Regions from separate parts of the Agrobacterium salinitolerans genome, predicted to be linked through region 1. Evidence: riboswitches for the same ligand, from Rfam matches in the RefSeq annotation. Region 1 holds a riboswitch; each other region holds the start of a gene.
The links. A riboswitch is a leader RNA that binds a small molecule or an ion and turns the genes downstream of it on or off. The one in region 1 is predicted to bind thiamine pyrophosphate.

Region 1 (7,393 bases):
GTCACGCCGAGACTTTTCGCCTTATAATAATAGCTGTTCGTATCCACGACACCGTCTTTCACGATGTGACAGGCGAAAGCACATTTGTCGCTCGTATTCGCGACCATGGTGGCAACGTCGGTTGGCGTGGCGCCGACGCCCATTGAGGGGGTGTTATCAAGAAGCACATAGAAGTCGCTGAATGTTTCCGTCTCGTATTTGGCGGTCGCCTTGCCCGAAACGGTAATGAGATCCTCCCCGAGTATCCGTGAAAGCGTCGTGTCAATGGAAGCCTTGAAGCTGACCGAGGATTCGATCGCGTTACCGTGCTTGGTCACCGACACATCCAGAGACAGAAGCTTGTAATCGGGATTGGACCGCTCATTGCTTTCAAAGAATGCGGAGGCGTCATCAGCGCCGAGCGAAATGACGCCATCGCCCGACATTTCCTTCGCCTTTTGAACACTCGACGATGTATCGGCAACCACCGCAAGGGCTGCGGCATCCGCTGCCATCTGCAGATCGGATTTTACGGCCATGCTGTGAGTCACATCCAGCGCAACGCCGGCCGTACCGATGAGCGGCACCAAAAGCAAAGCAGTTAGAATTCCGAAATTTCCTGATCTATCCTGCCAGATATTTTTCAAATCTGCCCCCATAGCGCTTTTGGAGACAGAACTTAGAAAAAGAATGTTGAAGGGCAGTTTCAAAGGATAACTAATTTTCGATAAATCTAATTTCCTAAATAACTAAATACCGATCCAACCAGCCTTCCGCTATGCTGGTCATCAGTTGGTCAGGCGTGGCGAGCTGATCGCCTTTTTAAAAAGCGCCGACATGGCCTCGCTGATGCCCTGCGAAGGACTGACCTCGAAGAACAGGCCAGGGGAGGCGCAGGCTTGCATGCGCGGGCCGATTTCCGTTTCGAATGGTGCGATCCAATTCTTGTAGTGAGGATTATCAGGAAGCGGCAGATACGTCGTGTAAAGCACGGCGATACGGAATCCTTGTTTCTTGAGGTTGTCGCACAGCTTGGTGTCTATGGGTTCCTGGCAGCGTCCATTCCAAATCTTTTTCTTGGTACATGCGGCCTTTGCAGCATCGGCCACGCCATCCGACACGAAGAACAGGATTTTTTCAGGTGTAGCGGAACTCGCGCCATTCCCCGATGTTCCCATCTTCGGTATGATTCTCGTCAGTGCACGGTCGAAATTCGTATGCTGGTCGCTTTTGTAATGATGGTCTGGAACTGACATCAACTCAATTTCTTTGACCTTTTTTTTGGCCCCCTGCAAATCCGAGGTGCGCGAGACAATTTCCGGAAGGTCTTTGTTAAAAAAGGCATCCTCTGCTGTCTTTCCAAAAGTATAGACCGCAATGCGATACTGGTCGGGTCTTTTGCGAGTGTCCTCGGCAGTATCCATTAAGCTTGCGGTTGCCTTTGCGACCACGTCAATGCGCGTCGTCGCGTTTATGTAACCTCGGGCCTTCGGATCCTTGTTTCTGAGCCGGAAATAGCTGCTGTTGGGATTGGAAGACCCGTCTGGCAATGAGAGATGGCAGGCGAACTCACAACCGAGGGCAACTTTCATCGTTGCCACATCGGCGGGCGTTGCGCCGACACCCATGGAAGGCGAGTTATCGAGCAGCAGATAGAAATCGGTATAGGTTTCCGTCTCATATTTGGCAGTTGCACTGCCGGAGACAGTCAGGAAATCCTTTCCCAGTACTCTGGAGAGCGTTGTATTAAGCGAAGCCTTAAAACTCACTGACGATTCGATCACGGTGCCATTCTTCTTCACCTGTACATCGAGCGCCAATAGGCGATATTCCGGGTTCCCTCGCTGATTGCTGTGAAAAAAAGCCTCAGCCTCTTCCTTTCCGACCGAAATGACGCCGTTGCTGGCCATTCGCCGTGCAGCCTCGGCACTGGCTGAACTTTCCGCAACCACGGCCAGAGCCGCAGAGTCCGCTGCCATCTGAAGATCGGATTTCACGCTCATGGCCCGAACGACATCCAGCGCAACGCCGGCAGATCCGACGATCAGTATGATCAACAGAGCACTAAGAATTGCAAAGTTTCCAGACTTGTCCCGCCAGATGTTTTTCAAGCTCATCTCCGAATTATCAGAATTCGGATGAGGTTTATTTGAGTGCCGTTGCGATATAGTTTATCGATATAACTAATTTACAATAAATTCGGTATTACTAATAACTATATTTAAGTAATATATATACGACCCATGATCTGTCAGCGGAGGCCGTTGACATTTTTAGATCATGTCCTACAAAACAATCTCTTCCGAGGGGAGCACCAGACGGTGCTGAGATGGCGTTGAGCCGGACCCTTGAACCTGATCCGGGTCATGCCGGCGTAGGAACGGAATTGTCGCGCCCAAGGGGCGCCGCCCTTTCTCCTTCTTCGCTTTGCCTGATCTCCGAGATTGCCACATCTGGAGACGAGTGACGATGCTGAAACCTTCCACCCTTCGCACACGGTGCGTCTGCGTCTGAGGTCCGGCTCATGCGTGCCACCCATGCACTGATCGGAGTCGGTCTTCTGCTGGTTTTCTGGCAGGCGGGAACGTGGCTGTTTTCACCGCCCCGCTATATCCTGCCATCGCCCGCCGATGTCGCTGGTGCGTTCTGGCGTCAGCCGGGCTTTCTGTTCGGGCAGGCACTGGTAACGCTCGGCGAAATGGCCCTCGGGCTTGTGGCGGGCGTCGCCGGCGGCATTGTCGTCGCCTTCACCATTGCCGCCATCCCGCGCCTCGGCCGTCTCGTCTGGCCCATGGTTCTGGTGTTGCAAGCCTTTCCGGTCTTCGTGCTCGCCCCCATCCTCGTCCTCTGGTTCGGTTTCGGCATGGCTTCGAAAGTGGTCATGACGGCTATCATCATATTCTTCCCCGTCGCCTCCGCTTTCACGGATGGCCTTAACCGCACCGATCGCGCCGTCCTCGACGCCGCCTCGCTGACTGAGGCGAGCCACTGGCAGATCCTTACCCGGTTGCGTGCGCCGCTGGCGTTGCCCTCGCTGATTTCAGGCCTCAGGGTCGCCGCGCCGCTTGCCCCGCTCGGCGCCGTCATCGGCGAATGGGTGGGCGCATCGGCCGGGCTCGGGTTTGTGATGATCCAGTCCAATGCCCGCATGCAGACCGACAGCATGTTCGCCGCCATGACCATTCTGGCCGTCATGGCGGTGCTGCTGCGGCTTGTCGTCGACTTATCGACAGTCCATCTGGCTCCCTGGGCCAAGGAAACAGAACACACCATTCCTTTCAGATACTTGCGGAGACTTTCGGCACCATGAAACGAACTCTTCTTTCCCTCGTCGTCGCAGCGGCAAGCGTACTAGCACCCATGCAATCTGAGGCGGCCGACAAGCTCACCGTATTGCTCGAATGGTTCGTGAACCCGGATCATGCGCCGATGGTGATCGCCAGGGAACGCGGCCTGTTTGCCGATGCCGGGCTGGAGGTGGAACTGGTTCCGCCCGCAGACCCCTCCGCCGTGCCGCGCCTCGTCTCGGCAAGGCAGGCCGATATCGGCGTGCATTACCAGCCGAACCTCTATCTCGATCACGACGCCGGCCTGCCGCTCGTGCGTTTCGGTACGCTGGTCGAAACCCCGCTCAACACTGTCACCGTTTTGGCCGATGGTCCGATCAAGAGCCTGAAGGACCTGAAAGGCAAGAAGGTCGGCTTTTCCGTTTCCGGCTTCGAAGACGCCATGCTGAAGCGCATGCTGGAAAAGGACGGGCTGACGAAGGACGATGTCGAACTCGTCAACGTCAACTTCTCGCTTTCGCCGTCGCTGATCGCCGGCAAGGTGGATGCCACGCTGGGTGGCTTCCGCAATTTCGAGCTGACGCAGATGAAGCTAGAGGGACATGAAGGCCGCTCCTTCTTCCCGGAGGAACATGGCGTGCCGGCCTATGACGAGCTGATCTTCGTCACCCATCGCGATCTTGTAAAAGACGGCCGCCTGCCGCGTTTCCTCTCCGCGGTGGAACAGGCAGCGATCTTCATCACCAACCACCCGCAGGAAGCCTGGCAGCTTTTCATCAAGGCCTATCCTAACCTTGATGACGCGCTGAACAAGCAGGCCTTCTTCGATACGCTGCCGCGCTTCGCCAAGCGTCCCTCCGCACTCGACCGCGCGCGTTACGCCCGTTTCGGGGCTTTCATGCAGGAGATGCAGCTGATCAAGCAGGCGCCGGCGGCGGACGACATTGCCGTGGAACTGCAACAGCCATGACCAGGACTTATCCAACAGCAACAAAGGCCGCCGACATACTGGAGCGCGTGCGCAACACGCGCCCGCGCGTGCATTGCCTGATGAACACCGTGGTGCAGAAATTCACCGCAGACGGCATCACCGTCGTCGGCGGCATTCCTTCCATGACCACCTCGCTCGAGGAAATCGAGAGTTTCGTGGCCAAGGCAGATGCGCTGACTGTCAATCTCGGCACGCTGGATGCAGAACGGCGCAAGGTCATCCGGCTGGCGATCGAGATCGCCAATGCATCCGGCAAGCCGTGGATCGTCGACCCCGTGCATTGCGACTACTCACCGACGCGGCTGGAGTTCGCGCGCGAACTCATCGCACTTTCCCCGACTATCGTGCGCGGTAATCACGCCGAAATGAGCCTGATCGGCGATGTGTCTGATGTGGTGAGGATCGAGACCGGGCCTGTGGATCACCTCGGCGACACAACCCGCAGCGTCAGGATCGTCAACGGCCATCCGTGGATGGCGAAGGTGACGGGAACGGGCTGCCTTTCGGGCGGCGTCATCGCCGCCTTCATGGCGGTGGAAAAGGACGCGTTGACAGCGGCCGCCGCCGCCCTTGCCGTCACCGGCGTTTCCGCCGAACTTGCGGCCAAGCACGCCGGAGGCCCCGGCACCTTCGAACCGGCGTTTCTCGATGCGCTTTCCGAGATTTCCGCCGGGGACGTCACAAATCACGCGAGGATAGAGCATGAATAAGGTTGATTACCGCCTCAACGCGCTGGTCGACGCAAGCCTTAGCGATGTCGCGCCGCTGCCGGAGCTTGCTCTGGCAGCCGCACTCAATGGCGCGACTATTCTGCAATATCGCGACAAGCACGGCTCGACGCGGGAGATGATCGAAAACGCCCGCACCATTCATGAGGCCATCGCCGGCACCGGCGTGCCGCTGGTCATCAACGACCGGGTGGATGTGGCCCTCGCCTCGGGCGCCGATGGAGTGCATCTCGGCGCCGACGACATGGACGCCAAAACCGCAAGGCGCATTCTCGGCGAAAAGGCGATCATCGGCCTCACCGTCAAGAATCGCACTGATGCCGAACGGGCAGCCTCAATGCCCGTCGATTATGCTTGCATCGGCGGCGTGTTCGAAACCGTTTCCAAGGTCAATCCGGACAAGCCGGTCGGCATAGACGGTTTTACCACGCTGCGCGCCCTTTTGAAGGAGTGGAGGCCGGATATGCCGGTGGGCGCTATCGCCGGAATCGATCTTGCGCGTGTGCCGTCCGTCATCGAGGCGGGCGCAGATGGTGTCGCGGTCATTTCCGCCATTTTCCGCGCGGGCAATATTGCCAGCGCGACCAAGGACTTCCGCTCCGCAATTGACGCCACGCTGAAAGCGAGACAGCCATGACAGCCATTGCATTGACCATTGCCGGTTCCGACAGCGGCGGCGGCGCAGGTATTCAGGCGGATATCAAGACCTTCTCCGCACTCGGCGCCTATGCCGCCAGCGTCATCACTGCCATCACCGCCCAGAACACCAAAGGCGTGACGACGGTCGAGGATGTTTCGGTCGCCACCATTATTGCGCAGATGGATGCGGTATTATCCGATCTCGCCATCAATGCGGTGAAGATCGGCATGGTATCGCGGATCGAAACCATCGCCGCCATCGCGGAACGGCTCCGGGGGCAATCTCAACCGGTGGTGCTGGACCCGGTCATGGTAGCGACCTCCGGTGACAGGCTGCTGCATGAAGACGCCATCGAGACATTGCGGCGCGACTTGCTGCCGCTCGCGACCATCGTTACGCCGAACCTGCCGGAAGCGGCGCTGCTGACCGGGACCTCCATGGCGAAGACGGATACCGAGATCGCCCAGCAGGCTGAATTGATCCTGAAGGCGGGCACAAAAGCCGTGCTCATCAAGGGCGGCCATGGTGATGGGCCTGAGAGCACGGATTATCTGTTTGCGGATGGCGCCATGCAGGCGCTTTCCGCGCCGAGGGTCGAGACGAAAAACGACCACGGCACCGGCTGCACACTGGCGGCGGCGATTACGGCTCATCTTGCAAAGGGATATGAATTAAGGGAGGCGGTTGAGCTTTCGAAGGATTATCTGAATGGGGCGCTCGATGCCGGGCGGGGCCTTGCTGTTGGGAACGGGCGGGGGCCAGTGCATCATTTTTATCGGTGGTGGGGGTGATATCGATATGTGGAGCGTGGGGCTTACCCCCATAGGCGCGAACTTAAGGTGACGAATGCGGAATGATTTCCATTGACGATGCCAAGTTACCCTTTAGGCTGCTGGAAACAGTGAAGGGGATCAGCTCGAGATGGCAATGCCGCTTTTGGTTCGTAACCGAAACTATCGCCTGCTTCTCACGGCAGGAACGCTTACAAACCTTGGCGACGGAGTGATTGTTCTGGCGCTGCCTTGGCTCGCTACGCTGATGTCACGCGATCCGCTCGCGATTGCTGCTGTAGCAGCTGCCGGCAGCATGCCTTGGCTGCTGTTTGCACTGCCGTCAGGCGTGATCATTGACCGAACTGACCGCCGCAAGTTGATCGCGCGTGCAGACATGATCCGGGCGGGGATCGTAATTGCTATCATGATGCTCGCTTTGAGCGAGCCGGTGGCCGGGGCTGTGTGGCTGCTGGCCGGCCTCGCCTTTCTTCTCGGCTCTGCCGAGGTAATGCGGGACAACGCTGCTCAAACAATTTTGCCGTCTATTGTCGCACCAGCAGATCTGGAGGTTGCCAATGGTCAGATGTGGAGCGCAGAGCAACTAATGGGCCAGTTCATTGGCCCCCCGCTCGCAGGCGTACTGATCGGGCTGGGTATCGCGGTGCCTTTTGGCCTGGATGCTGCAGCGCTAGTGCTTGCAGCCGGCATGGTCTGGCTCATTACATTGCCACCTCAACTGACGAACTCTGCGCGGTTTTGGCCCGCTTTGGTTGAGGGCATAAACTGGATGCGAAAAGATCGCCTCCTGTTCAGGTTGGCCGTGACCTTGGGAATGGTGAACTTCCTGTTTTCGATGGCGACGACAATCATTATTCTGTTTTCCCAGGAGATTTTGGGGCTGTCTGCCGCCGAGCACGGATTCTTGCTGTCCGTGGCTGCGGCAGGCGCGGTAGCTGGCAGTCTGGGAGCGCCGCTCATCACAAGACGGATTGGCG
Region 2 (7,393 bases), on a different contig from region 1:
GGCAACATCGCCATTATCGAGGTTCAGGCCCCACTTCTGGCCGAAAGCATCCTGGTGGTAGTTGAAACTCATGCAGGCTGTTGGGTTCGTCGTCGATGTGACCGGGATCAAGAGTTCGAATTTCAGGTTCTGGTCGCGCTGGTTGTTGGCGAGCATTTTTCCGGCGCGGCCGAAGAAGGGATCGTTGGCGATATCGATGGTGACGTCGAGCCCGACCGCTTTCATCATTTCCACGCCGCGATCCATCCAGGTCTGGCGGAATTCGGTGACGTTCGCCTCGGTGCCCATGCAGACATATTCACGCATGCGGAAAAGCTGCTGGCGCGCCGGATCCTTGGAGGGTTCATGGCGGAAGCAATAGGACTGGATGTCATAGAGGCCGCCGCCGGCAGGTAGCGCGCCGCGCTTGGCAATCGTCGGATAAAGGGGGTAGCAGGCCGCCGGCGTCAGCACGATGTCGGTGGCTTTCTGGTCCTTGGTCCAGTCGCCGCCCTCATCCATCGTCTTCAGCAGGCTGACATGGTCGAGCTCACAGCCGCAGAAGGAATGGACCGTGCCGGCGAGCTGCGGGAAGCTCTTCATGTAACCGCTCTTTTCGAAATAGGCGCGGTTGATGCCGGGCGGGAAGCGGATCGCTTCGGCGCCGTCAGCGCCACCGGTGCGGTCGATCAGCCGCTCGAAGGCGGCAATCACATCCTCGAACTGGCCGCTGCGTCCATAAAGACCGTCCACACCGGTTTCAATCAGCAGGCCTTCTTCGAACAGTCGATCGAGAAACGATGTTTGCATGTCCATGGTCTTATCCCAAGAGGCTGGTGTCCTGCTTGTGAACCAGCAGGAGATTGGCGGAATTGCCGAGAATGCGGTCGTTGGAAATCATCAGCCGGGCGGAATGTGCGTCGCGCAGGTGTCGGCCGAGACTGTAGGGTGTGCCGTTCTTGTAGCCCATGATGCCGCAGACCAGCATGGCGTGGTCGATGATCTCGAGAATGGTTTCCGAAGAGCAGATCTTCACATTGTTCATGGCGACGGCAAAGGCCATGGACATCAGTTTTTCGGGGTCGCTCTTGGTGTCCTCGTAAGCCTTGATGCCGGCGATGATGTTGGATTTCACGACCTGCAGCTTGGTGGAAACTTCAGCAAGGCGGATTGCGCCGGGAGGAGCGGTGCCCGGCGATTTGCGCGCCGCGGCTCTGACGAAAGACTGGGCGCGCAGCACGGCGTCCGAGGCGATGCCATACCAGACGGCGCTCCACAGGAGATGCGAGCTTGCAAGCATGGATTGTGCGGCGATTTCGGCAAAGGGTTTCGGGAATATCTGCGCCGCCGGCGCTTCGCCGCGGAACAGGAAGCCGTCCGAACAGGTGCCACGCATGCCGAGCGTATCCCAGACATGGGTCTTTTCGAGCGTGTACTGATTTTTCAGGAAGACGGTCATCACCTGGTCGGCGGGCGCGGCATCCTTGTGAGCGCGCGAGGTGATGAGGATCGCATCGGCATTGCTGCCATAGGAAATGACGGTGGCATCCTTTTCCAGCCGGCAGCTATCGCCTTCGACTTCGATCGCACAGATGGAGTTGCGCAGATTGCCGCCGATGCCGCCTTCCGTGGTGGCGGAGCCGAGCAGGAGCTGTTCGTTGGCAACGCGACGCATGAAGCCCGGATGCCAGTTGCTCTCGACGCCATGTTCCACAAGGCTTGACAGCTTGATGTGGTGCATGGCGAAAATCATCGCGGTTGCCGAACATGCCTGCCCGAGCCGGGCGCAGATATCGGCGATTTCCTGTAAGGAAGCGCTTTCGCCGCCCAGCGAAGAGGGGACCTGAATGCCGAGCAGACGTTCCTGTCGCAGCGCATCAACAGCTTCCTGCGGAAAGCGGCCGGTGACATCTACCGCATCCGCATGTCTGGCGGCAATTGCCGCGACACGGCCCGCGCGCGCGGACAGCGTTTCATCCTGCGGCGCTACGGTGACGTTCATCAGGCTGCCTCTTTACCATCCAGAATGAGCTTAACGGTGTCTTCAATCGCCCTGATGCTCGCAAAGGATTTGCGGTTCAGGAGATTGTCGGGGAATTCGATGTCGAATGCCTCTTCGATGCCGAGCATCAATTGTACCGACGCAAAGGAAGAAAGGCCCGCTGCATAAAGATCGGCTTCGTCTGCAATCGTATCGACGGGGGTTGGAAGCTGGCCGAATTTTGCCAGTATTTCACGAATAGTCGCATTCATTCCGACGTATCTCCAATGAAATCAACATTAGGTAGGTTTGTGCTTATCGTTATGCCGCAAACGATAATATTCGCCTAAACCGTTAGGTTAATTACAACTAACGGCAGCATGCGACATTCCCGCACCTTTGCCAAGTACGGATCGTCGGCCTTGACAAATGCCGGGCGGTGTTTTTTGCTGGGACCATTCACCAGGGGTGTCCCGTCAAGGGGCTGAGATTCTGCTTTCATGCGCAGTGACCCGTTGAACCTGATCCAGTTCATACTGGCGTAGGGACGGTGCAAAGACCTGATGTCGGGCGGGCGCATGACGTTGCGTTTCGGCAATTCGGTATTTTCCATCATTCCGGCTCGAACTGGGTCTCCACTGTCAAACTTTGGAGCCTCAAGATGAATATCGCTGCCAAGACTATCCCGCTTACGGTCACCACCGGGCCGCATGCCGCCTCCAAGAAAATCCACAAAGCCGGCATTCTACATCCCCATATCCGCGTGCCGATGCGCGAGATCGCCGTTCATCCCACAGCCGGCGAACCGCCGGTGACGGTCTATGATTCTTCCGGCCCCTATACCGATCCTGCCCATGCCGTTTTGATTGAAAAGGGTCTGCCGCGCCTGCGTCAAGACTGGATCGTGGCCCGCGGTGATGTCGAGGCTTATGAGGGGCGACACGTCAAGCCGGAGGATAACGGCTTTGCCACAGGCGAGCGCCTGACGCCTGAATTCGGTGTGCGTCACCAGCCGCTGAAAGCGACGGCGGGCAAGGCGGTGACGCAACTTGCCTATGCCAGGGCGGGCATTATCACGCCGGAAATGGAATTCATCGCCATCCGCGAAAATCTCGGGCGCGAGGCCGTGAAAGAAAAGCTCGCGCGTGACGGCGAAAGCTTTGGCGCGCATATTCCTGATTATGTCACGGCGGAATTCGTGCGTCAGGAAGTGGCGTCGGGCCGCGCCATCATTCCGGCCAATATCAACCACCCGGAACTTGAGCCGATGATCATCGGCCGCAATTTTCTCGTCAAGATCAACGCCAATATCGGCAATTCCGCCGTCACCTCCTCCATGGCTGAAGAGGTGGAGAAGATGGTTTGGGCCATCCGCTGGGGTGCGGATACCGTCATGGACCTGTCGACCGGCCGCAACATCCACAATATCCGCGAATGGATCATCCGCAACTCGCCGGTGCCGATCGGCACGGTGCCGCTTTATCAGGCGCTTGAGAAGGTCAACGGCATTGCCGAAGATCTGAGCTGGGAAGTGTTCCGCGACACGCTGATCGAGCAGGCGGAACAGGGCGTGGATTATTTCACCATCCATGCCGGCGTGCGGCTGCATTACATCCCGCTCACCGTCAACCGCGTCACCGGCATCGTTTCGCGCGGCGGCTCGATCATGGCCAAGTGGTGTCTGCATCACCACAAGGAAAGTTTCCTTTATGAGCATTTCGACGAGATTTGCGACATTTGCCGCGCCTATGACGTCTCCTTCTCGCTTGGTGATGGCCTGCGTCCCGGGTCGATTGCCGATGCCAATGACGCGGCTCAGTTTGCCGAGCTGGAGACGCTCGGCGAGTTGACGCAGATCGCCTGGGCGAAGGATTGCCAGGTGATGATCGAAGGCCCCGGCCATGTGCCGATGCACAAGATCAAGGAAAACATGGACAAGCAGTTGAAGACCTGCGGCGAGGCGCCCTTTTATACGCTCGGGCCGCTCACCACCGATATTGCGCCCGGTTACGATCACATCACGTCGGGCATCGGTGCTGCGATGATCGGCTGGTTCGGAACGGCGATGCTCTGCTACGTCACGCCCAAGGAACATCTCGGCCTGCCTGACCGTAACGACGTGAAGGTCGGCGTCATCACCTACAAGATCGCTGCCCACGCCGCCGATCTCGCCAAGGGGCATCCGGCAGCACAGGTGCGGGACGATGCGCTGTCGCGCGCGCGGTTCGAGTTCCGTTGGGAGGACCAGTTCAACCTGTCGCTGGACCCGGATACGGCGCGCTCCTTCCATGACGAGACGTTGCCAAAGGAAGCGCACAAGGTCGCGCATTTCTGCTCCATGTGCGGGCCGAAATTCTGCTCGATGCGGATTTCCCACGATATCCGCGCCGAGGCGCAGAAGGAGGGGCTGGAGGCCATGGCCGCACGCTTCAAGGAAGGCGGTGAGCTTTACATGCCGCTCGCGACCCCTGCGGATGCCGAATAGCATGCGCGTTCTGGTCAAGGGAACGGGGGTCGCCGGTTTGACGGCGGCCTTCGAACTGGTGCGGACCGGCGTTACTGTCGAGGTCTGCGAGCGCAATGCCGAACCTTCTCGCGGTGCATCCTGGTATGCGGGCGGCATGTTGGCGCCCTGGTGCGAGCGTGAAAGCGCTGAAGCGGCGGTTCTGACGCTCGGTCAGGCGGCGCTCGACTGGTGGGATGACGCGACACCCGGCCTTGTCGTGCGGCACGGTACGCTGGTCGTTGCGCCAGCCCGCGACAAGGTGGAGCTTTCGCGTTTCGCATCGCGGACCGCTGGCTATCGCTGGGTGGATGAGGGCGAAATCGCCGCGCTGGAGCCTGATCTTGCCGGGCGATTTCGTTCCGGGCTTTATTTCCCGGGCGAGGGGCACCTCGATCCGCGTCTTGCACTGAAATCGCTGCATGAGCGGCTCTGCACCATGGGTGTACGGTTCCATATGGGTATCCCGTTGGATGAAGAGCCGTTCGACCGCGTGGTGGATTGCACTGGCTCTGCGGCAATCGGCGGGATTTCCGATCTTCGCGGTGTGCGGGGAGAAATGCTCTATCTCGCCACGCCGGAGGTTTCCCTGTCTCGTCCTGTCCGGCTGCTGCATCCGCGCATTCCGCTTTACATCGTGCCGCGCGAGCCGGGTCGTTTCATGGTGGGCGCAACGATGATCGAGACGGAAGATGCGGGCGCCATTTCCGCCCGCTCAATGATGGAATTCCTGAATGCCGCCTATGCCGTGCATCCGGCTTTCGCGGAGGCGGAAATCATCGAGACGGGCACCGGCGTGCGCCCCGCCTATCCTGACAATCTGCCTGATGTCACGCAGGATGGCCGGACCATTTTCATCAACGGCGCGCACCGGCACGGCTTTCTGCTGTCGCCGGCGATGGCGCGGAAGGCGGCTGAAGTCGTTTGCCAAACTCTCTCTCAAAAGGAACGGGATCATGAAACTTCTGGTGAATGGCGACGAGCTTGATCTCGCCGCCGAGACGCTGGCCGGCCTGCTTGCCAGCCTCGAATACGAGGGTGAGTGGCTGGCGACGGCGGTGAACGGTGACCTGGTGCATTCGGAAGAGCGCGCCGATTATAGGTTGAAGGCCTTTGACCGTATCGAAATCCTCTCGCCGATGCAGGGAGGCTGAAACCATGCTGACGCTCTATGGCCGCGAGGTCTCATCCCGTCTCCTGCTCGGCACAGCGCGCTATCCGTCTCCTGCCGTGCTTGCCGACGCCGTGCGGGCGAGCAACACAGATATTCTGACAATTTCGCTGCGCCGGGAAACGGCGGGCGGCAAGAAGGGCGGTCAGTTTTTCGAGCTTATCCGCGAGCTGGATCGCCACATTCTGCCCAATACCGCCGGCTGCCACACGGTCAAGGAAGCGGTGCTGACGGCAAAGATGGCCCGCGATGTGTTCCGCACTAACTGGATCAAGCTGGAGGTTATCGGCCATCACGATACGTTGCAGCCCGATGTCTTCGCACTTGTCGAGGCGGCGAAAATCCTCTGCGACGATGGTTTCGAGGTCTTTCCTTATACGACGGACGATCTGGTCGTCGCCGAAAAGCTGCTGGAGGCGGGTTGCAGGGTACTGATGCCCTGGTGCGCGCCGATCGGCAGCGCCATGGGACCGCTCAATCTAACGGCGCTGAAATCCATGCGGGCGCGTTTTTCGGATGTGCCGATGATTGTCGATGCCGGTATCGGCCGCCCGTCCCATGCGGTCACGGTGATGGAGCTTGGTTACGATGCCGTTCTGCTCAACACGGCGGTTGCGGGCGCGGGTGATCCGGTCGGCATGGCGGAGGCTTTCGCTCGCGCCATAGAAGCCGGCCATCAGGCATATCTCTCCGGGCCGCTGGAGCCGAGGGACATGGCCGTTCCCTCGACGCCGGTGATCGGAACGGCTGTCTTTTCCTGATCGCGGCTTGTCGTAGACATCAGGCACGTCACGTTTTGCGTTGACAGTGCCTGATGGTGGCGGGATACCGGGAGAAAAGGGAAACGGCATGGCGGCACTCACAAATCTTCTGACTGACATAGGCGGCGTTTCGGTCGGTAATGTCACCGATCTTGCCCTTGGCTCCGGTGTTACGGCGATTGTTTTCGAAAAGCCCGTCATCGCTTCCGGTTCTGTTTTGGGTGGTGCGCCGGGCGGGCGCGATACCGGCCTGCTCGACCCCGCGATGACGGTGGAAACGGTGGACGCCTTCGTGCTGTCGGGCGGTTCTGCCTTCGGACTGGATGCGGCGGGCGGCGTTCAGGCCGGGCTGCGCGAAATCGGGCGTGGCCTGCAGGTGGGGTCCACCCGCGTTCCCATCGTGCCGCAGGCGATCCTGATGGATCTGCTGAATGGCGGTGATAAGGGCTGGGGTCTGCATTCACCCTATCGCGAGATGGGATATGCGGCCTTCAAGGCGGCGCGTGCGACGCCCTTCGAACTCGGAACAGCCGGGGCTGGAACGGGTGCGACGACCGCCACCTTCAAGGGCGGGCTCGGCTCCGCAAGCACCGTCAGTTCCGGCGATTACAAAGTGGCGGCCATCGTTGCCGTCAATGCGCTCGGCTCCGCAACGGTTGGAACGAGCCGCCATTTCTGGTCCGCGCCGTTTGAAGTGCGGAGTGAATATGGCGATTGCGGTTTTCCCGATCGTTTCGAGCGGGATCATACCGCGCTGCGCCTCAAGGGGGTCAATCTCACGGCAACGACCATCGGTGCGGTGGTGACGGATGCCGTGCTCACCAAAGCGCAGGCGCATCGCCTTTCCATCATGGCGCATGACGGTTTGGCGCGCGCCGTTCTGCCCGCCCATCTGCCAAGCGACGGCGACACCATGTTCGCGGCCGCGACCGGTGAAAAGCCGCTTGAGGGCGGCGTTCATTTCGCCGAACTTTGCCATCTTGCCACCATCGTGATGG
Region 3 (7,393 bases), on a different contig from region 1:
CATCACCAAGGCTTACGGCGAGCGCGTGATCGTCGCGCCCTTTTCGCTGCGCGTCCATCGCGGCGATTGCATCGGCTTCGTCGGCCCGAACGGCGCCGGTAAAACCACGCTTCTGAAGATGCTCACCGGCCAGCTGGAGCCCGATAGCGGCACGGTGAAGCTTGGCACCAATCTGGAGATTGCGACGCTCGACCAGAAGCGCGAGGATCTCAATCCCAACGATACGCTCGCGCATTATCTGACCGATGGCCGCGGCGAAAATCTGCTGGTTAGCGGCGAATTGAAGCATGTGACGGGCTATATGAAGGACTTTCTGTTCCAGCCGGAACAGGCCCGCACGCCGATCCGCAACCTGTCCGGTGGCGAGCGCGCGCGCCTTATTCTGGCGCGCATTCTGGCACGGCCGACCAATCTTCTGATCCTCGACGAGCCGACCAACGATCTCGATATCGAAACACTCGATCTGTTGCAGGAAATCGTCGCCGGCTTCTCCGGCACGGTCATTCTCGTCAGCCACGACCGCGATTTTCTTGACCGTACCGTTACCTCCACCATCGCCCCTGTTAATCCCGACCAGCCTGACGGGCGCTGGATCGAATATGCCGGTGGCTATTCGGACATGATGGCGCAGCGCAAGGGGGCGTCGGACGAGAAGCGCAAGGCTGAGAAGCAGGAAAAGGCGAAAGCGGCATCTTCCGCCTCGGCTTCACAGGAGCCTGTAAAGGCGAAGGGCAAGCTTTCCTTCAAGCAGAAATTCGCGCTCGAAAATCTGCCTAAGGAGATGGAGAAGGCGCAAAGCGAAATCGCAAAACGCGAGCAGCGCATGGCCGATCCGGAACTTTTCACAAAAGATCCGGAGGCTTTCAACACGCTGGCGCAGGAAATGTCGAAGCTGCGCGACAAGCTGGAAGTCATGGAAGAAGAATGGCTGGAACTGGAGATGCTTCGCGAGGAACTGGAGGGCTGAAGGCATCAGTCCTTCCTTTGCCGGTCCTCCTTCGGCCTTTGACAGAAAAGCAGAATTGCCGTTCTATGCCGGCGTTCGCTTGGAGGAGTTGAAAAATGCGCATGATTTTTGTCAATCTGCCGGTCAAGAACATCGAGACGTCAAGAAACTTCTTTACTGCTCTCGGTTTCAGCTTCAACCCGGAATATTCAGATGACCACACACTCTGCATGATCGTGGAAGAGAATATCTTCGTGATGCTTCTGCAGGAGGGACGTTTCCGCGATTTCATCAACGGCGACATTGCCGATGCGACGCGAACCACCGAGGTTCTGACCTGTCTTTCCGCCGGAAGCAGGGAGGAAATCGACCGGATGATCGCCACGGCGCTCGCCTCCGGCGGTGGCAGCTGGAAGCCCGTGCAGGATCATGGCTTCATGTATGCCGGCAGCTTTCAGGACCCCGACGGACATGTCTGGGAACTGGTGCATATGACGGAACAGGGCTGACCTCGGCCATCTTGCCAATCAGGGACGGCGGGATTACACCATCATCTTGATCTAACGGGGTGTCTTTTGCGCTTTGGTGTAAAAGGCTGAGAGGCTTGCCAACCCGAAGAACCTGATCCGGTTCATACCGGCGGAGGGATTAGACGGCTTTAACGCAGACGGCTATTTCCCTATCGTTTTTTGAGGAGATACCCGTGCACCGTCGTCTTTTCCTGAATTCCCTCGTTGCCGCCTCGCTGTTTCTGCCCGGTCTTGCCATTGCACAGGATAGACAGGAACTAACCGTCTACACCTATGAGAGTTTCGTTTCCGAATGGGGTCCCGGCCCCAAGGTGAAGGAGGCCTTCGAGAAGGTTTGTAATTGCACGGTCAATTTCGTCGGCGTGGCCGATGGCGTGGCGCTGCTCAATCGTCTGAAGCTTGAAGGGGCGGGGTCCAAGGCGGATGTCGTCGTCGGTCTCGACACCAATCTTGTCGCGGAAGCAAAACAGACCGGTCTGTTCGATGTCAGCGGCATCGATGCATCGGCGGCCAAAGTGCCGGGCGGTTATACGGACGATGTTTTCATTCCCTATGATTACGGTCATTTCGCTGTCATCTATGATACGCAGACGGTGAAAAGCCCGCCGACGAGCCTGAAAGACCTCGTGGAAGGCGACCCCTCGCAGAAAATCGTCATTCAGGATCCGCGCACCTCCACGCCGGGGCTCGGCCTGCTGCTATGGGTGAAATCGGTTTACGGCGACAAGGCCCCGGAGGCTTGGGAAAAGTTCAGGAAGCGCATTCTCACCGTCACGCCGGGCTGGTCGGAATCCTATGGCCTCTTCACCAAGGGTGAGGTGCCGATGGTGCTCTCCTACACCACCTCGCCCGCCTATCACATGGTCGCTGAAAAAACGGATCGTTATCAGGCCGCCGCCTTTTCCGAAGGACATTACATCCAGATCGAGGTTTCCGGTCTCCTCAAAAACGCGCCGCGCAAGGAACTGGCAAAGCAGTTCCTCGCTTTCACGCTAACATCCGGTTTTCAGGATGCCATTCCGGAAAACAACTGGATGATGCCGGTCGCGGCGACCTCTAAGCCTTTGCCGGAGGCGTTTTCCAAACTCGTGGTGCCGCAGAAGACTTTCCTGATGGATCCGGAAGAGGTAGCGAGGAACCGCAAGGCATGGATCGATGAATGGCTTGCCGCCATGAGCATGAATTGAGGAAGGGGCACACCCGCGCATGATGCCGCGTCGCGATTACCGACGGTCGATCATTTTCGGAACGGCGGCTTTTGCTGCCGTTTTCCTGTTCATGGCGCTCGCGGTTGCGGCTCTCCTGTCTTTTGATGCCGGCGCGCCCGCTGCCGGCATCATGGATGCCTATACGCTGCGCATCCTGCGTTTCACGCTTTATCAGGCAACGCTCTCCACCCTTCTTTCCCTTTTTCTCGGCCTGCCGGTGGCACTGGCGCTTTGCCGTCGGCGCGAGTTTCCAGGAAGAATCTGGATCGTCAGACTGATGGCGGTGCCGATGGGTCTGCCTGTGATCGTCGGCGCTTTCGGTATCATCACCATCTGGGGCAGGCAGGGCGTTTTGAATTCGGCCCTTGTTTTTGCCGGGGCGGATGAGCCGTTCAGCATTTACGGTCTTTCCGGCATTCTTATTGCCCATGTGTTTTTCAATCTGCCGCTTTCGGTGCGGCTGATGCTGGCCGGGCTGGAGCGTATTCCGGGCGAATATTGGCGCATGGCGGCGAGCCTCGGTATGGGTCCGGTTTCGATTTTCCGTTTTATCGAATGGCCGGCGGTCGCGCGTCTCATCCCCGGTATTGCCGGGCTTGTCTTCATGCTGTGCGCCACCAGCTTCACGCTCGTTCTTCTTTTGGGCGGCGGGCCGGCGGCAACGACGCTGGAGGTGGCGATCTATCAGGCGCTGCGGTTCGATTTCGATCCGCAGCGGGCGATTGCGCTTTCGGTTTTGCAGATTGCCCTCACCGCAATTCTGCTCGGCCTTCTTGCCTTTTTGCCGTCGCCCGAAGCGGAGATTCCCTCGCTTGGCCGTTCCCTTCGCCGTTTCGATGGAAAAGGCGTCGGCGCCCGTCTTTGGGATGGCGTGGCAATCGTGTTCGCTGTTCTGCTGATCGGGCTGCCGCTTGCTGCCATCGCTGTTTCGGGTTTGAGGGCCGATCTGCCGCGCCTTCTGTCCGCGCCGATTTTCCTGCGCGCGGCGGTGGCCAGTCTTGCAATTGCCGCACTGTCCGCAGCTCTTGTTGTGCTCTGCTGCATGGCGATCATCGGCGCGCGACAGGCGATAGGCTCCAGACGGCAGGCGGGGCAACCCCTGCGCTTCCTCTCCGCCATGCTGGGGGCGGGGTCTTCGCTGGTGCTTTTGGTGCCGCCTGTCGTATTGGGAAGCGGGTGGTTCCTGTTATTGCGGGTTTTCGGCGATGTCAGCTTCTATGCGCCGGTCCTCGTGGCGCTCATCAATATGCTGATGGCTTTGCCGCTTGCCATGCGGGTGCTGGAACCGGCTTTCACCAGTCATTTTTTGCGCACCGGCCGGCTTTCCGCCAGTCTCGGGCTTCAGGGCTTGACGCGGCTGCGGTTCGCCGATCTTCCGGTTCTGTGGCGGCCGCTGGCCATGGCGTTTTCCTTCGCCATGGCCCTGTCTCTCGGCGATTTAGGTGCGGTTGCCCTGTTCGGGTCGGAAAGTTTCGTCACCCTGCCATGGCTGGTTTACAGCAGCATGGGCAGCTATCGTACCAATGACGCCGCCGGTTATGCCTTCCTTCTCGGTATCGTCTGCCTGCTGCTTGCCGCAGGCGGTGTTGCGCGGCAATCCCCATCAGCAAGGGCGAGCATATGACCGGCGAGGATTTTGCCGTTGAACTCAACAAGGTCAGGCTGCGGCTTGGAACGCAGGATTTCGACCTCGATTGCACATTCCCGCAGAGCCGGATAACCGCTGTCGTTGGCGCGTCCGGTTCGGGCAAGTCGACGCTTCTCAACCTCGTCGCCGGTTTCGAGGTGCCGGATTCCGGCCGCGTGATGATCGGTGGGCAGGACATGGCGGCGCTCGATCCTTCGGAGAGACCGGTCTCATCGATCTTCCAGGATAATAATCTTTTCGCCCATCTCGATATCTTCACCAATGTCGCTCTCGGTGTCAGCCCCGGGCTGAAATTACGTGTGGAAGACCGGGAACGGATTGAGATGGCCCTCGTCCGCGTCGGTCTTGCGGGTTTCGACAAACGTTTGCCGGGCACGCTTTCCGGCGGAGAAAGGCAGAGGGCGGCGCTGGCGCGCGCGCTGGTCAGAAAAAAACCGGTCATGCTGCTCGACGAGCCATTTGCCGCACTCGATCCGGGACTGCGGGCAGGTATGGCCTCCCTGCTTCTCGACTTGCATGGAGAAACAAAAAACACGGTGATTATTGTCACCCACCATCCTGACGACATAAAGAAGCTGGCGCAGCAGGTGGTTTTTCTTGATCGCGGCCGGGTTGTCTATGTCGGCTCTACCGCAGATTTCTTCGCCACACAAAATGTGAAGGCGGTGGACAGTTTTCTGAACGGGTGATCGCCTTATTTTCGACGTGTGCCGCTGGCAATCGATTTAGATGACTTCAATGGCGCTAATTTGCACTTGCCAGTTTCAAGTTGTTGCCCGAGAAAAGATGGGAATTATTGCGTTCTTCAGGAATAATCCGGACTTGATGGATCGTTTTTACCGTTTCGGCATTCATCGCCCGTTGGGGCGAATCTGTTATTCTGGTCTGCAATTAACGGATGATCAGGAACGTTAGGGGCAGGCATAGAGAATGAGAAATAGCATGACCGCAGAGGGGAGGCTCTTCTCCCGTTCAGGCCTTCGCCGTTCGGGCAGGATGGTTGTCGCCTGTTCCGTGCTGACGGCGTCTGCCGTGTTCCTGTCGTCGTGTCAGTCTCTCTTCAGCCCGGCATACCAGTCCACCTTGCGGCCGTCGGATAATCCGCAAACGGTCGAACAAGTGCAGAAGAATGATCCGCGCGCCCAGATGGGTGCACGGGAACATCCGCGCATCGTGGCAAGTTATGGCGGCGAATATCGTGACGCTAAGACGGAGCGGCTTGTCGCCCGCATCGCCGGTGCTCTGACGGCTGTTTCGGAAAACCCGCAACAGTCCTACCGCATCACTATCCTTAACTCGCCGGCCATCAACGCCTTTGCGCTGCCGGGCGGATATCTTTACGTGACGCGCGGACTGCTAGCGCTTGCCAACGATGCTTCGGAAGTGGCCGCCGTGCTTTCGCATGAAATGGGCCATGTCACCGCCAATCACGGCATCGAACGCCAGCGCCGCGAAGAGGCGGAGGTGATTGCCAGCCGCGTGGTTGCCGAAGTGCTGTCGAGCGATCTTGCTGGCAAGCAGGCGCTTGCGCGCGGCAAGCTGCGGCTCGCGGCCTTTTCGCGCCAGCAGGAATTGCAGGCGGATGTGATCGGCGTGCGCATGCTGGGCGAGGCCGGTTACGACCCCTTTGCCTCGCCGCGTTTTCTGGATTCCATGGCGGCCTATGCGCGCTTCTCCTCGGCCGACCCTGAAAACGACCAGAGCCTCGACTTTCTTTCCAGCCACCCCAACACGCCGCAGCGCATCGAGCTTGCGCGGCGTCATGCACGCGCCTTCGGCCAGGACGGCCAGGTCGGGGATCGTGGTCGCGACTGGTTTCTGGATGGCATAGACGGCCTGCTTTATGGCGACAGCCCGCAGGAGGGTTATGTCCGCGGCCAGACATTCCTGCACGGAACGCTTGGCATTCGTTTCGATGTGCCGGAAGGTTTCGTCATCGACAACAAGGTCGAGGCCGTTCTGGCGACGGGACCGGGCGATATGGCGATCCGTTTCGACGGCGTCGCCGATCCGAAACAGACGAGCCTTGCCAATTATCTGACCAGCGGCTGGGTTGCCGGCCTGTTGCCGGAAACCGTCAAGGAAACGAAGATCAACGGTCTGGAGGCTGCGACAGCCCGGGCAAGTGCGGATAAATGGGACTTTGACGTGACCGTCATTCGTGTCGGCCAGCAGATATTCCGTTTCCTGACGGCCGTGCCGAAGGGCAATACCCAGCTCGATTCTATCGCCAACATATTGCGCACCAGCTTCCGCAAGATGACGCCGCAGGAAATTGCCTCGCTGAAGCCGCTGAGGGTGCGGGTGGTGACTGTGAAGCCCGGTGAAACCGTGGCGACGATGGCGGCGCGGATGATGGGAACCGACCGGAAGCTCGACATGTTCCGCATGATCAATGCCATGAGCGCCACGGCGACGCTGCAGCCCGGCCAGCGTGTGAAGATTATTTCCGAATAAACAAAAACCCCGGATCGCTCCGGGGTTTGCTGTTCAAGCCATCATGCGGCAATCATTGCCACTCACGCACGTCGACGAAATGACCGGCGATCGCCGCCGCTGCCGCCATAGCTGGCGAGACAAGGTGAGTGCGGCTCTTATAGCCCTGACGGCCCTCGAAATTGCGGTTCGAGGTGGAGGCGCAGCGTTCGCCGGGTTTCAGGCGGTCATCATTCATGGCAAGGCACATGGAGCAGCCCGGTTCGCGCCATTCGAAACCGGCTTCGAGGAAAATCTTGTCCAGACCTTCCTGTTCCGCCTGTTCCTTCACGAGACCGGAGCCCGGCACGATCATGGCCGAAACGGTGGGAGCGACTTTACGGCCGTCAACGATCTTCGCCGCCGCGCGCAAATCCTCGATGCGGCCATTGGTGCAGGAGCCGATGAAGACGCGGTCGATGGCGATATCGGTGATGCGCGTGCCGGGCTTCAGGCCCATATACTCAAGCGCACGCCACTTGGAGGCGCGCTTGTTTTCTTCCTCGATGTCATCGGGATTGGGAACAATGCCTTCAACGGAGGTCACATCTTCCGGAGACGAACCCCAGGAGACGATGGGCGGCAG

Region 2: another riboswitch for thiamine pyrophosphate. It lies ahead of thiC (phosphomethylpyrimidine synthase ThiC); the one in region 1 lies ahead of O9X91_RS10685 (ABC transporter permease).
Region 3: another riboswitch for thiamine pyrophosphate. It lies ahead of thiB (thiamine ABC transporter substrate binding subunit); the one in region 1 lies ahead of O9X91_RS10685 (ABC transporter permease).

Annotation. Positions count from the first base shown of each region.
Region 1 is NZ_JAPZLN010000002.1:412,556-419,948, reverse strand. Features, by position in the region: gene O9X91_RS10695 (pilus assembly protein TadG-related protein) at 1-626, opposite strand, end outside; gene O9X91_RS10690 (VWA domain-containing protein) at 768-2,090, opposite strand; TPP riboswitch at 2,275-2,377, shown strand; gene O9X91_RS10685 (ABC transporter permease) at 2,504-3,289, shown strand; gene O9X91_RS10680 (ABC transporter substrate-binding protein) at 3,286-4,236, shown strand; gene O9X91_RS10675 (hydroxyethylthiazole kinase) at 4,233-4,967, shown strand; gene thiE (thiamine phosphate synthase) at 4,960-5,622, shown strand; gene thiD (bifunctional hydroxymethylpyrimidine kinase/phosphomethylpyrimidine kinase) at 5,619-6,416, shown strand; gene O9X91_RS10660 (MFS transporter) at 6,547-7,393, shown strand, end outside.
Region 2 is NZ_JAPZLN010000001.1:1,439,389-1,446,781, reverse strand. Features, by position in the region: gene O9X91_RS06995 (amino acid--[acyl-carrier-protein] ligase) at 1-795, opposite strand, end outside; gene O9X91_RS06990 (acyl-CoA dehydrogenase family protein) at 800-1,981, opposite strand; gene O9X91_RS06985 (acyl carrier protein) at 1,981-2,232, opposite strand; TPP riboswitch at 2,415-2,526, shown strand; gene thiC (phosphomethylpyrimidine synthase ThiC) at 2,622-4,445, shown strand; gene thiO (glycine oxidase ThiO) at 4,447-5,451, shown strand; gene thiS (sulfur carrier protein ThiS) at 5,420-5,617, shown strand; gene O9X91_RS06965 (thiazole synthase) at 5,622-6,395, shown strand; gene O9X91_RS06960 (P1 family peptidase) at 6,484-7,393, shown strand, end outside.
Region 3 is NZ_JAPZLN010000001.1:1,597,092-1,604,484, reverse strand. Features, by position in the region: gene O9X91_RS07705 (ABC-F family ATP-binding cassette domain-containing protein) at 1-967, shown strand, start outside; gene O9X91_RS07700 (VOC family protein) at 1,063-1,455, shown strand; TPP riboswitch at 1,501-1,611, shown strand; gene thiB (thiamine ABC transporter substrate binding subunit) at 1,650-2,663, shown strand; gene thiP (thiamine/thiamine pyrophosphate ABC transporter permease ThiP) at 2,683-4,308, shown strand; gene O9X91_RS07685 (thiamine ABC transporter ATP-binding protein) at 4,305-5,021, shown strand; gene O9X91_RS07680 (M48 family metalloprotease) at 5,275-6,789, shown strand; gene leuC (3-isopropylmalate dehydratase large subunit) at 6,842-7,393, opposite strand, start outside.